2 regions of the Methylibium petroleiphilum PM1 genome follow, and region 1 is predicted to be linked to the other one. Evidence: predicted binding sites of a transcription regulator. Region 1 holds the regulator's gene; the other holds the start of a gene.
The links. The regulator NrdR, encoded in region 1, represses ribonucleotide reductase genes. The targets are predictions, from matches to a motif close to CACNANATNTNGTG.
Positions count from the first base shown of each region.

Region 1 (7,002 bases):
GCGGCGGGCGCATCCCGCGCGCACCGGAGTCCGGCACGGCCGACCTGCAACCCGCCTCGCTGGAGCGCCTGCGCTATGCGGTGCGGCTGTCGCGCCAGACCGGCCTGCCCCTGGCCTTCAGCGGCGGCCTCGGCTGGGGCCAGCACGACGACGGCGGCCTGTCGGAAGCCGAGATCGCGCAACGCATCGCCGAGCGCGACTTCCTGAGACCGATCAAATGGGTAGAGACCGCCTCGCGCGACACACGCGAGAACGCGCGGCTGAGCGTGAAGCAGCTGCACACCGCCGGCGTGCGCCACATCGTGCTGGTGACGCACGCCTGGCACATGCCGCGCGCGCTGCGCGCCTTCCGGCAGGAGGCCGGTGAGTCGATGCAGATCACCGCCGCACCGATGGGCTATTTCGTGCCGGCCGACCGCGGCGTGCTCGAGTGGCTGCCGAGCAGCGCCGGATTCGGGGAAGTGCGCGTGGTGCTGCGCGAACTGCTGGCGCGCGGCGTCGGCTACTAGATCAGGACGCCAAAAAGCAGAAACCCCTCTCAACCATCACGGCGAGAGGGGTTAGGTGGCAGCACCACCTTTGGAGATCCGGAGGAATAGGGTCCGGGGCTCCTGGTACGCAGAGACTGCGTCCTGAGATTTACCTGCGTTGCAGGCCCCTGAAGACTAGGCGCCCGGCGGGCTGGATGCAAACCGCGAGGCTCTATGACTCGGGCGCTCCTGATTGCCGCCCGATGGCCCGTGGGCTTCCTCAGCGCGAGCCGGTCGCCGGCATCAACGCCTCGACGATGGCCGCTACCCGCTGCTCGACCGCTGCATCCATCCGGATCGGCCGGCCCCATTCGCGCGCAGTCTCGCCGGGCCACTTGCTGGTGGCGTCCAGCCCCATCTTGCCGCCCAGGCCCGAGACCGGCGAGGCGAAGTCCAGGTAGTCGATCGGCGTCTGGTCGACCAGCGTGGTGTCGCGCACCGGGTCCATGCGCGTGGTGATCGCCCAGATCACGTCCTGCCAGCTGCGGATGTCGACGTCGTCGTCGGTGACGACGATGAACTTGGTGTACATGAATTGGCGCAGGAAGCTCCACACGCCGAACATCACCCGCTTGGCGTGGCCGGGGTAGCTCTTCCTGATGCTGATGATCGCCATCCGGTAGCTGCAGCCTTCGGGTGGCAGATAGAAGTCGGTGATCTCCGGAAACTGCTTTTGCAGGAGGGGCACGAACACCTCGTTCAGCGCCACGCCCAGCACGGCGGGCTCGTCGGGCGGCTTGCCGGTGTAGGTGGAGTGATAGATCGGATCGCGGCGGTGGGTGATCCGGTCGACCTGGAACACCGGGAACCAGTCCTGCTCGTTGTAATAGCCGGTGTGGTCGCCGAACGGGCCTTCGAGCGCATGCAGGTAGCCGCCGCGTTCTTCCAGCGGCACGCCGTGGGCGCTGGTGCCCCGGTACCCCGGTGCCGCGACCGGGATGTGCCCCTCCAGAACGAACTCGGCGCCGGCCGGGACCTGCAGCTTCACATCGCCCTCGCCCACACCCGAATCGACCACCTCGGTCCGGCTGCCGCGCAGCAGGCCGGCGAACTGGTATTCGCTCAGGCTGTCGGGCACCGGCGTCACGGCGCCCAGGATCGTGGCCGGGTCGGCCCCCAACGCCACGGCGATCGGGAAGGGCTGGCCGGGGTGGGCCAGCGCGAAATCGCGGAAGTCGAGCGCGCCACCGCGGTGGGCGAGCCAGCGCATGATGGTCTGCCGCGGCCCGATGACCTGCTGGCGGTAGATGCCCAGGTTCTGGCGGCTGCGCGGTGCCGGCACGGACTGCGGTCCGCGCGTGATCACCAGGCCCCAGGTGATCAACGGACCGGCATCGTCCGGCCAGCAGGTCTGCACCGGCAGCGTGGCGAGGTCGACATCCGCGCCCTCCAGCACCACCTCCTGGCAGGGCGCGCTGCGCACGCGCGCGGGCTTCATGTCCCACAGGGCCTTGCCGAGTTGCACCAGCCGACCGGCGTCCTTCAGGCCCTTCGGCGGCTCCGGCTCCTTCAGGCTGGCGAGCAGACGACCCACTTCGCGCAACTCGGAGGCGTCTGCCGCCCCCATGCCGAGCGCCACCCGGCGCGGGGTGCCGAACAGGTTTGTCAAGACCGGAATTTTGTAACTGACTCGATCCGATACCGGATGTTCGAACAGCAGCGCCGGGCCGGCACGGCGCAAAAGCAAGTCACTGACCGCTGTCATCTCAAGCCGCGTGGAGACTGGCTCCGCGATGCGGCGGACTTCCCCTTGCTGCTCCAGGCCGTTCAAGAACTCGCGCAGATCCCGGTATTTCATACTTAATGGCTATTAAGGATCAGTTTGATAGTCTTGACTGGTTATTTAAAGCCTTCCTACACTCCGGCCCGTTCCCGTGAGGGATAACCCGCCCCGTCGGCGCGGACCCTGAATACAGGGTGGCGCCGACGCGGTGACGGGCGAATTATCGCCGTGGGGTTCGTGCTCGATGCGAAGCCCGGCGCTCTTTGAAAGGAGAGGCATGACAGCACTCCCATCCCACCAGTCGCTGCGCCATCTGGCCGCGGCGCTGGGCCGCCCGGTGGCGGTGTTCTTCAAGGATGCAGGCCACGGCCTGCTCGAGGTCTGCCACAACTCGCTCGCACTGGTGGGCCTGGTGGTGGTGGCCCTGTCGCTGTTCTTCGCCGGCCGTGCCGACCTGCGGCACACGCTGGAAGAGCACGCGCTCGGCTGGTTGCAGAACCGGCAGGTGGCCCGTGTGGAAGCCGACACCTCCCTGGCCGGCCTAGCGGCCGCCCTGGTCGAGCGCGACGCGGTGGCGCGGGCGACCGCGGCCGACCCGAGCAACCTCGACCGCCAGCAGGCCGCGGTGGCGTCCTGGCTGGCGCGCCGCTACCGCGTCGCGCCGGAACCGGTGAGCCGCCTGGTGCAGGAAGCCTGGCAGGTTGGGCAACGGGCCAAGCTCGACCCGACGCTCATCCTGGCGATCATGGCCATCGAGTCGAGCTTCAATCCGTTCGCCCAGAGCCCGGTCGGCGCACAGGGCCTGATGCAGGTGATGACCCGCGTCCACGACGACAAGTACGAGGCCTTCGGTGGCAACCACGCGGCCTTCGATCCGGTGACCAACCTGCGCGTCGGCGTGCAGGTGCTGAAGGAATGCATCGCGCGCGCCGGCAGCCTGGAGGGCGGCCTGAAGTACTACGTCGGCGCGGCCAACCTCGCCGACGACGGCGGCTACGCCGGCAAGGTGCTTGCCGAGCAGAGCCACCTCCGCTCCGTGGCGGCAGGCCGCAACGTCGCGGTCACGGCTCCGATCATCGTGGCGCCGACGGCTCTGCCGGTCGCGGCACCCGCAGAGGCCGCCGCATCCGCGGCGCCGGCGGGCGGCGGCGAGGAGTCGCTTCCCGCGGCACCGGCCCAGCAGGTCGCGCTGCGCTGATCGCCCGCCTGCGTTCCGGCACGTCGTTGCCGGAGCGGCCGGCAGGGCTCCGGTAAACTGCCGCGGCAGCGCAACCGGCGATACGGCCCCCGAGGCCCGAGGTGGATCTCCACCAGGAAGCGCTGCCGGAAGTTCTGCCTGCTGCAGACCCGTTCCGCCGCGCGCCTGGGCAGCCCCCGGCTGCATCCGCCTCGCGGGTGCGCTGTACTGGGGTCTTCCTGATCGATGAGAACCGCCACCATGTTCGACCGCCAGCAATCCACCGTCGCGAACGTCGACGCCGAGCTTTGGGCCGCCATCCAGGCAGAGAACCGCCGCCAGGAAGAACACATCGAGCTCATCGCGTCCGAGAACTACGCCAGCCCGGCCGTGATGGCGGCGCAGGGCACCCAGCTGACCAACAAGTACGCCGAAGGCTACCCCGGCAAGCGCTACTACGGCGGCTGCGAGAACGTCGACGTGGTGGAGCAACTGGCCATCGACCGGCTCAAGCAGCTGTACGGTGCGGCCTTCGCCAACGTGCAGCCCAACTCCGGCTCACAGGCCAACCAGGGCGCGTTCTTCGCGCTGCTGCAGCCTGGCGACACCATCATGGGCATGAGCCTCGCCGAGGGCGGCCACCTGACGCACGGCATGGCGCTCAACATGAGCGGCAAGTGGTTCAAGGTGGTCAGCTACGGCCTCGACGCCAAGGAAGAGATCGACTACGACGCGATGGAACGGCTGGCCCACGAGCACAAGCCCAAGCTCATCATCGCCGGGGCGTCGGCCTATGCGCTGCGCATCGACTTCGAGCGCTTCGCCAAGGTAGCCAAGGCCGTGGGGGCCTACTTCATGGTCGACATGGCGCACTACGCCGGCTTGATCGCCGCGGGCGTCTACCCGAACCCGGTGCCGTTCGCCGACGTGGTGACCTCCACCACGCACAAGAGCCTGCGCGGGCCGCGCGGCGGGATCATCCTGGCGAACAACGAGGACATCGCGAAGAAGATCAACAGCGCGATCTTCCCCGGCCTGCAGGGTGGCCCGCTGATGCACGTGATCGCGGCCAAGGCGGTGGCGTTCAAGGAGGCGCTGCAGCCCGAATTCAAGGCCTACCAGCAACAGGTGGTGAAGAACGCCGACGCCCTGGCGCGCACGCTGACCGAGCGCGGCCTGCGCATCGTGTCGGGCCGCACCGAGAGCCACGTGATGCTGGTCGACCTGCGTCCCAAGGGCCTGACCGGCAAGGAAGCGGAGGCCATCCTCGGCCAGGCGCACATGACCTGCAACAAGAACGGCATCCCGAACGATCCGCAGAAGCCGATGGTCACCAGCGGCATCCGCCTGGGCAGCCCGGCGATGACGACGCGCGGTTTCGGAGTGGAACAGGCGGTCCGGACCGCGCACCTGATCGCCGACGTGCTCGACCGACCGCACGACGAGAGCAACCTGGCCGACGTGCGCGCCAAGGTGGCGCTGCTGACGCGCGAGTTCCCGGTCTACCGTTGAGCCTGCCGGCGCCTCGCGGACTCCCTCCTCGCCTTCCGGCCTGAGCTGAGTGCGCTGCCCCTTCTGCGGCCACGAGGACACCCAGGTCGCCGAGACCCGGGAGTCCGACGAAGGCGACGTGATCCGTCGCCGGCGTCGCTGCCCGTCCTGTGACAAGCGCTTCACGACCTACGAGCGCGCCGAGCTGGCAATGCCGGCGATCGTGAAGAAGGATGGCAGCCGCAGCGAATTCGATCGCAGCAAGATCCGCGCGTCGATGATGCTGGCGCTGCGCAAGCGGCCTGTGAGCATCGACCAGGTCGAGGCCGCCCTCGGGCGCATCGAGGAGAAGATGCTCGCCACCGCCGCCAACGAGGTGCCGTCCGCGAAGATCGGCGAGATGGTGATGCGCGAGCTGAAGAAGCTCGACAAGGTGGCTTACGTGCGCTTCGCGTCGGTGTACCGGAGCTTCGAGGGCGTCGACGAATTCAGCCGCCTCATCAAGGACATTTGAACCCCCGAGCCTGTCACAGCCTATGAGGCAGCGGCGGCAGCGCTTCCCTCCCCGCTTCCCCCGACGGGGCGACGCGCCACCCAGGCTGCAAGCCTAGATTCGCCTGCATCGTCACCACGATGTCCAGGAGAGGCCATGCGAACGCCGCAACGGGGATTCACCTTCATCGAGACGGGCGCCACGCTCGCCATCCTGGCGATCGCTGCAACCCTCGCGATCCCTGGCTTCCAGGATCTGCTGCAGCGAAGGCACACGGAAGGCGTGGCCACCGAGCTCGCCACCGACCTGCAGTTCCTGCGCTCCGAAGCGGTCGCCCGCAATCAGACGCTGCGCGCCAGCTTCTCCGCGTTGCCCGGCGGTGGCAGCTGCTACCTGCTGCACTCGGGTGCCGCGGCGGCCTGCCGTTGCCAGCCCGACGGCAGTCCGTCCTGCAGCGGCGACGCGCAGCAGATCAAGGCGGTGCCCCTGCCGGCCGGTAGCCGCGTCAGCGTGCAGGCCAACGTGGGCTCCATCGTCTACGACCCGCGGCACGGCACCAGCACGCCGGCCGCGACGATCCGCGTCACGGGTCTGGACGGCCGCGCGGTGCACCACGTGGTGAACATCATGGGCCGAGTTCGCTCGTGCTCCCCTCGTGCCGAGTTCGGCGGCTACCACGCCTGCTGAGCCATGGCGCCCCGCCCGGGCATGATCGCCGCACGCGGTCTGAGCCTCGTCGAACTGGTGATCGTGCTGCTTGTCGTCGGCATCCTCGCGGTGATCGCCTATCCCAGCTTCATGGCGCAGTTGCTCAAGACCCGCCGCATCGAGGCCATCGCCGCGCTGGCCCAGGTACAGCAGGCTCAGGAACGCTGGCGCGCGAATCACACGACGTATGCCGACACCCTCGCGGCGCTCGGTCTGTCGTCGCCCGCGTCCGGCCGCTACCTGATCACGATCGACCACGGCGCGGTCGACGGCTACACGGCCACGGCCCGTGCCGTCGGTGCGCAAGCGGTCGACACGGCCTGCACCAGCCTGAGTCTCACGCTGGGCGGCGGCACCACCCGCCACGCATCGACCGGCTCCGCGCTCGCAAGCGTCTGCTGGAACCGGTGAGCCCGCATGGCCGACGCACGGATGTCCCGGCGGAGAAATCTCGCGTCCCAGCGCGGCCTGTCGCTGGTCGAACTGCTCGTCGGCTTCGCGGTCGCGCTCTTCGTTGTCATCGGCAGCATCGCCCTGCTCGTCGACCAGTTGCGCGACAGCCGCCGCCTGTTGCTCGAGGCGCGCGTTCACCAGGATCTGCGGGCCGCGGCTGATCTGATCACGCGCGATCTGCGCCGTGCCGGCTACTGGCAGCACGCGCCAGCCGGCGGGGCCAACCCGTACGAGGAAGTCACGACGGCCGGTCCCGAGACCGCGGCGGTCGTGCGCTACAGCTTTTCTCGCGACGCTCTCGAGAACGACAGCGTCGATACCGCGGAGGCCACCGGCTTCCGACTCGGCGGAGACACGTTGCAGACGCTGAACGGAGGAAGCTGGCAGGCGATGACCGACCCCGGCACCGTGCGCATCACGCATTTTT
Region 1 is NC_008825.1:3,119,445-3,126,446, forward strand. Features, by position in the region: gene MPE_RS14805 (YdcF family protein) at 1-509, shown strand, start outside; gene MPE_RS14810 (UbiD family decarboxylase) at 751-2,328, opposite strand; gene MPE_RS14815 (lytic transglycosylase domain-containing protein) at 2,531-3,451, shown strand; ZMP/ZTP riboswitch at 3,512-3,629, shown strand; gene glyA (serine hydroxymethyltransferase) at 3,692-4,942, shown strand; gene nrdR (transcriptional regulator NrdR) at 4,992-5,435, shown strand; gene MPE_RS14830 (GspH/FimT family pseudopilin) at 5,571-6,101, shown strand; gene MPE_RS14835 (type IV pilin protein) at 6,105-6,533, shown strand; gene MPE_RS14840 (fimbrial biogenesis protein) at 6,540-7,002, shown strand, end outside.

Region 2 (7,002 bases), 300 kb from region 1:
TGCATCGCGCAGCGATGAGGGCGGAGTGTGATGCGTCGCAGTGGAGGCGGAACGAGCGTCGTCTTCCCAAACCAGCATGGTGTACTTCCTGTGAACTGAATTATCGGAGTGTTGTGTTCAAACACCAAGCACTTGTTGACATCGAAGCGCTGAAGTTGTTGCGGTCGTGCATCGCTTGCAGGCGACCACGACCGCACGACACGCATTGGCGAATCACTGACAGGCCTCGCACGTCGGGTCGTCGATCGCGCAGAACTTCATGTCGGTGGCAGGCACGCTGCTCGCAGCATCGAACTGCGCTTGCGCTGCGGCAGCCACGGCATCGACACCACCGCTGCCGCTCGACACGGCATTCAGGTGCCCCGCCTTCACCGTCGATTTCTCGGCATGCGTCGCGCCCACCGTGCGCAGGTAGTAGGTGGTCTTCAGGCCACGCTGCCACGCGAGCTTGTAGGTGTCGTCGAGCTTCTTGCCGGACGCGCCCGCCATGTAGATGTTGAGGCTCTGCGCCTGGTCGATCCATTTCTGGCGGCGTGCCGCCGCCTCGACCAGCCAGGTCGGCTCGACCTCGAAGGCCGTCGCGTAGAGCGACTTCAGTTCCTCTGGCACGCGGTCGATGCGACGCAGCGAACCATCGAAGTGCTTGAGGTCCATCACCATCACGTCGTCCCACAGACCGAGCTTCTTCAGATCACGCACGAGGTACTCGTTGATGACCGTGAACTCGCCCGACAGGTTGGACTTGACCGACAGGTTGCTGAACGACGGCTCGATCGACGCGTCCACGCCGATGATGTTGGAGATGGTCGCGGTCGGAGCGATCGCCACGCAGTTGGAATTGCGCATGCCGTGCTGCTGGATGCGCGCGCGCAGCGCGTCCCAGTCGAGCGAGGTGGAACGGTCGACGTCGACGTAGCCGCCGCGCTGCTCGGCCAGCAGATCCAGGCTGTCGATCGGCAGGATGCCGCGGTCCCACAGCGAACCCTTGTAACTGGAATAGCGGCCGCGCTCCTCGGCCAGTTCGGTCGAGGCCCAATAGGCGTGGTAGCACACCGCCTCCATCGAACGGTCGGCGTACTCGACCGCCTGCTGCGAAGCGTAGGCAATGCGCAGTTGGTAGAGGCTGTCCTGGAAGCCCATCACGCCCAGGCCGACCGGGCGGTGGCGCAGATTGGAGTCGCGTGCCTTCTTGACCGCGTAGTAGTTGATGTCGATCACGTTGTCGAGCATGCGCATCGCCGTCGACACCGTCTTCCTCAGCTTGGCGTGGTCGATCTCCAGACCCTCGGCGCCGTGCATCAGGTGCTGGGCGAGGTTGACCGAGCCGAGGTTGCAGACCGCGATCTCGCTGCCGTTGGTGTTGAGCGTGATCTCGGTGCACAGGTTCGAAGAGTGCACCACGCCGACATGCTGCTGGGGCGAGCGGACGTTGCAGGCATCCTTGAACGTGATCCACGGATGCCCGGTCTCGAACAGCATCGACAGCATCTTGCGCCACAGGTCCTTGGCCGGCACGCGCTTGTAGAGCTTGAGCTCGCCTCGATCGGCCTTCTGTTCGTATGCGGTGTACGCCTGCTCGAAAGCGATGCCGAACTTGTCATGCAGGTCCGGGCAGGTGGACGGCGAGAACAGCGTCCAGTCGCCGCCTTCGATGACGCGCCGCATGAACAGATCGGGGATCCAGTTCGCGGTGTTCATGTCGTGGGTGCGACGGCGGTCGTCGCCGGTGTTCTTGCGCAGCTCCAGGAACTCCTCGATGTCGAGGTGCCAGGTTTCCAGGTAGGCACAGACCGCCCCCTTGCGCTTGCCGCCCTGGTTGACGGCCACCGCGGTGTCGTTGACGACCTTCAGGAATGGCACGACGCCCTGCGACTCGCCGTTGGTGCCCTTGATGTGACTGCCGAGCGCACGCACCGGTGTCCAGTCGTTGCCCAGACCACCGGCGAACTTGGAGAGCAACGCGTTCTCCTTGATCGCCTCGTAGATGCCGTCCAGGTCGTCGGCCACGGTCGTGAGGTAGCAGCTCGACAGCTGCGAGCGGCGCGTGCCGCTGTTGAACAGCGTCGGCGTGCTCGACATGAAGTCGAAGCTCGACAGCACCTCGTAGAACTCGATTGCCCGCGCCTCGCGGTCGACCTCGTTCAGCGCCAGGCCCATGGCCACGCGCATGAAGAAGGCCTGCGGCAATTCGATGCGCGCCTTGCGAACGTGCAGGAAGTAGCGGTCGTACAGCGTCTGCAGGCCGAGGTAGTCGAACTGCAGGTCGCGGTCGGCCTTGAGCGCCTCGCCCAGGCGGCGCAGGTCGTACTGCATCAGCCGCTCGTCGAGCAGTTCGGCCTCGACACCCTGCTTGATGAAGCCCGGGAAGTAGTCGGCATAGCGCTGCTGCATTTCCTCGTGGAGCACCTCGCCGCCGAGGATTTCGCGGCGGATGGTGTGCAGCAGCAGCCGCGCAGTCGCCCGCGTGTAGGCCGGGTCCTTCTCGATCAGCGTGCGGGCGGCCAGGATGGCGGCCTTGTAGACCTCGTCGATCGGCACGCCGTCGTACAGGTTCCGCTGGGTCTCGGCGAGGATCGGCGCAGCCTGCACCTCGCTGCCGAGATTGGCACAGGCCGATTCCACCAGGGCCTGCAACCGGCCGGTGTCGAGCGGCACGCGCTGGCCGCGATCGATCACGTGCAGTGCGACGGCCGGCGTCACCGGCGCAGCGCCCTGCTTGGCGCGCTCCTGAGCGCGGCGCTCGCGGTACAGCACATAGGCGCGGGCGATCTCGTGGTGCCCGCCGCGCATCAGCCCAAGTTCAACCGCATCCTGGACGTCCTCGATGTGGAAGGTGCCGCCGCCCGGACGTGAACGCAGCAGCGCGCGCACCACCGATTCGGTCAGACCATCGACCATCTCGCGGACGCTGGCCGAGGCCGCACCCTGCGTGCCGTGCACGGCCAGGAAGGCCTTCATCAAGGCCACGGCGATCTTGTTCGGCTCGAACGCCACCACCGCTCCGTTGCGCCGGATGATCTGGTAGCCGGCATAGGCCGAGCTGCCGGGAGCCGCCCGCGAAACTGCGGTGGCGGCGAGCGCGCCGCCGGCAAGAGCGGCGGCCGGAACGCTGGAGCTGATGGATTGCATGAGGTCCCTTTCGGTTCTTATGAGATGACGGTGTTTGCGACGGGCCGGCGCAAGGGGTTCGACTGCGGGTGATCGCCCGGGTTCAGCCTTCGAGGTACCAGCGTGCACGGGACACGGTGCGCCATGAACTGCCGATCGCCATCGTGACAGCGGGACGATCGGAGCAGACGCAGCGCCGGGCTGTACAACGCCGCCCGGACGGGGCGGCCACGAGGTCGATGTTCACGCGAGAGCGACCCCGGACGTGCTCGGCTCAGGCAGGACGGGAAGGCATCGGCACACTATATCTAGCGCTCGCCGCCTCTACAAGCACTATATGTAGCGTGTCACGACTTGAAACGTGGCGACCTTTCTCACACCTCGGAGACAAGCCGCATCAGTGCTTGCGCACGATGGCCAAGCCCACGAGTGACGCGCCTCCAGCGCGAAAATCGGCCGCCAGGCCGCATGGAACCTGCCTTCGCCAAACGCGCTCGCTTCGCGCCTTCAGCGCGAGGCGAGCACACCCTTGGGAAAGTACCGATCCGGCCATTCTGTCAGCGACTGCAGGCGCACCCACTCGAAGCCGGCGCCGGGGTCGAGCTTGCGCCCGGGAGCCACGTGCTCATGCCCGGCCACGTCGCGCAACGGGTGCTGCCGCGCGAGCGCGTGCAGCAACTCGGCGAGGCGCTCGTACTGCGACGGCTCGAAGCGCTCGCCCTCCAGACCTTCGAGCTCGATGCCGATCGAATAGTCGTTGCAGTTCTCCCGGCCTCGCCACGCCGAGCGGCCGGCATGCCAGGCCCGCCGCGCTGTCGGCACGAACTGCAGCAGCTCGCCGTCGCGCCGGACGACGAAATGCGACGACACCTCGAGGCCGCGGATCTGCTGGAAATAGGGGTGAGCATCCCAGTCGAGCGTGTTGGTGAACAGCCGCTCGATCGAGTCGCCTCCATAGCTGCCAGGCGGCAGGCTGATCGAATGGATCAGCGCCAGCGTGACCTCGGTGCCTTCTGGCCGCGGCCCATGGTTGGGCGAATCGACGCGGCGCGCAGCCGACCACCAACCGTCCTGCCAGTGCGTGCCCTGCAGGCTCACGCCCGCCCCGATCCGGCGGGCGGCAGTTCGTCATCCGAGTCGTCGGCACCCGGCCCGATGGCCACGCCATGCTCGGCGACCATGACCCCCAGCCGCGCCATGCGATAGCGCATCTGTCGCAGCGAGAGACCGAGGCTGGCGCCTGCAGCAGTGCGATTGAAGCGGTAACGCTCCAGCGCACGCACGAGGATGTCGCGCTCGACGCCGTCGAGGTAGGCGGCGAGATCGTCCGGCAACGGCGTCGGCAGCGCCGCGCTCGCCGGGAACTCGGCGGCGCTCGGCGGCGGCACATCCGCTGGCAGCGCCGCCAGCTCGGCACGCCCGCTGTCGCTGAACGCCGACTCGGGCAGATCGAGGTCGCCGACATCGATCACATCGCCATCGCAGAGCGCGACGGCCCGGTGCAGCAGGTTCTCGAGTTCGCGGACGTTGCCGCCGAAGGGGTAGCGCAGCAAGTAGGCGAGCGCGTCACGCGTCAGCCGCGGCGGCGGACTGACTCCGGCGTCGGCGGCGATGCGCTCCAACACGCGCTCGCAGATCGCCGGCAGATCCTCGAGCCGCTCGCGCAGCGGCGGCACCCGGATCTGGATCACGTTGAGCCGGTAGTACAGGTCCTGGCGGAAGCGCCCCGCCTGCACGTCGGCCGCCAGGTTCTTGTGTGTCGCGCTGACGATGCGAACGTCCAGCGCCGTCTCCGTCGTCGCGCCCACCGGCCGCACCGAGCGTTCCTGGATCGAGCGCAGCAGCTTGCTCTGCATCGACAGCGGCAGATCACCAATCTCGTCGAGGAACAGCGTGCCGCCACGCGCGGCCTGGAAGAAACCGTCGCGGTCCTCGTTCGCCCCCGTGAACGCACCGCGTCGGTAGCCGAAGAACTCGGCTTCCAGCAACTGCTCAGGGATCGCCCCGCAGTTCACCGCAATGAAGGGCTGACTCCGGCGCACGCCGCTGTCGTGGATCGCCCGTGCGACCAGCTCCTTGCCGGTGCCGGACTCGCCATGCACCAGCACCGGTGCCATGCTGCGCGAGACCTTCTCGATCAGCGAACGCACCTGCTGCATCGGGGCCGAGTTGCCTGCCATCCGCGCCAGCGCGCCGGCCGGAGGGACCACCGCAGCGGCCGGGCCGATCACGATCGTCGGCACCGGGCGTGCGGCAACGCCGGCGCGCGAGGGCCGCGCCGCCCCGGACTCGGACGGCAACTGATCGGGCTGCACCGTCGGACCGCTGGCCGCGGCCCGACCGAGGGCAGACGCCACGACGCTGCGGAACAGTTTCAGGTCGACCGGCTTGGTCAGGTAGTCGTAGGCGCCGGCCTTCAGCGCCTCGACGGCGCTTTCCGCCGAGCCGTAGGCGGTGATGACGATGGTCTTCTCGCGGCGCCCGGCTTCCTCCAGGCGATGCAGCAGGTCGAGCCCGCTGCCGTCGGGCAGACGCATGTCGGTGATCACCGCGCTGAACGTACGGTCGGCGAGCTGCGCCCAGGCGTCCTCGACACAGGCTGCGGTCTCGATCTCGTAGCCCTCGCGCAGCAGCGTCAGCTCGTAGAGGGTGCGCAGGTCAGGCTCGTCGTCGACCACCAGCAGGCTGAAATGCGAGGCCGGGCTCATGGCGTCGCTCCCGCGGTGGAGCATCGCCGCGCCGACAGGTCATGTGCCGTCGAAGGGCTGAAGTCGCTGGGCACTGAAATTCTCATGCGCTGAAGTGAAGCCGGGAATCGCCGTCCGGAAGCAGCGTGCGCCGCATGGCGACCGAGAACACGTTGCGGTGGCGCTCCGGCGCGCCGCGTGAGCTGAATTCGATGCTGGCGCCGTAGCGCTCGCACAGCTCACGACAAATATACAGTCCCAGTCCGGTGCCGCGGCTGCGCGTCGAGAAGAAGGGCTCGAACAGGTAACGCTCGACCTCCGGCGCGATCTGCTCGCCGTCGCTTCCCACCGTGAGCAGGGCTCGGCTTTCGCTCGCCGCAGCGAGCCGCAGTTGGACCGCACCGGGCGTCCGGCTTCCGTGCCGCAGCGCGTTGTCGAGCAGATTCACCAGCACGCGGCGCAGGTGCTCGCCATCGAACACCACGCCGAGCGGCTCGCTCGGCAGGTCGACCCGCAGCACGCTGTCGGCACCGATCGCCAGGCCCGCGGTGCGGGCCCACTCGCCGCAGATGGTGGCGACCTGCAGACTCGCGTCGAGCGGCGCCGGCTCGGGCAGCAGGCTCGGTGCAACCTCCATCACGTCGTCGACGATGCGCTTCAGGCGCTCGGCGTTCTCACCCACCATGCGCGTGAGCTGCACCTGCTGCGCGCTGCTGGCGTCTTCGGCCAGCAGCGCATTGGCTTGCATGATCGCCGCCAGCGGATTGCGGATCTCGTGCGCAATGCCGGCCGACACGCGACCCATCGCCGCCAGCTTTTCCTGGCGCACGCGCGCCTGCACCGTGCGCAGGTCCTCCAGGAAGAGCACGCAGTAGTCCTCCGGCGCCCCCGTCTCGCGGCGACGCGTGAAGCGCACGCGCAGGCGCAGCTGTCGTGGCCCCGTATCGCTGGAGGCCACACGGGGCAACACCACGTCGCGCCCCCCCTCGGGCCAGTGGCCCTCCCCGAAGGCCCGGTCCACGGCCCTGACCAGGGGCTCCCAGGCCTGCACACCGGTCAGCGAGAAGCTGTCGGCGGCGCTGATCAGGGGCTCCCAGGCCTGCACACCGGTCAGCGAGAAGCTGTCGGCGGCGCTGATCAGCGGCTCGTCGAGCAGATGGCGCGCCGCCGGGTTGGCGGCGCGCACCCGGCCACGGCGGTCGACGAC
Region 2 is NC_008825.1:3,415,960-3,422,961, forward strand. Features, by position in the region: gene MPE_RS16220 (ribonucleotide-diphosphate reductase subunit beta) at 1-78, opposite strand, end outside; gene MPE_RS16225 (ribonucleoside-diphosphate reductase subunit alpha) at 214-3,129, opposite strand; gene ampD (1,6-anhydro-N-acetylmuramyl-L-alanine amidase AmpD) at 3,616-4,206, opposite strand; gene MPE_RS16235 (sigma-54-dependent transcriptional regulator) at 4,203-5,816, opposite strand; gene MPE_RS16240 (sensor histidine kinase) at 5,899-7,002, opposite strand, start outside.
Region 2: the regulator NrdR is predicted to act here: its motif matches at 3,409-3,422, upstream of MPE_RS16225 (ribonucleoside-diphosphate reductase subunit alpha).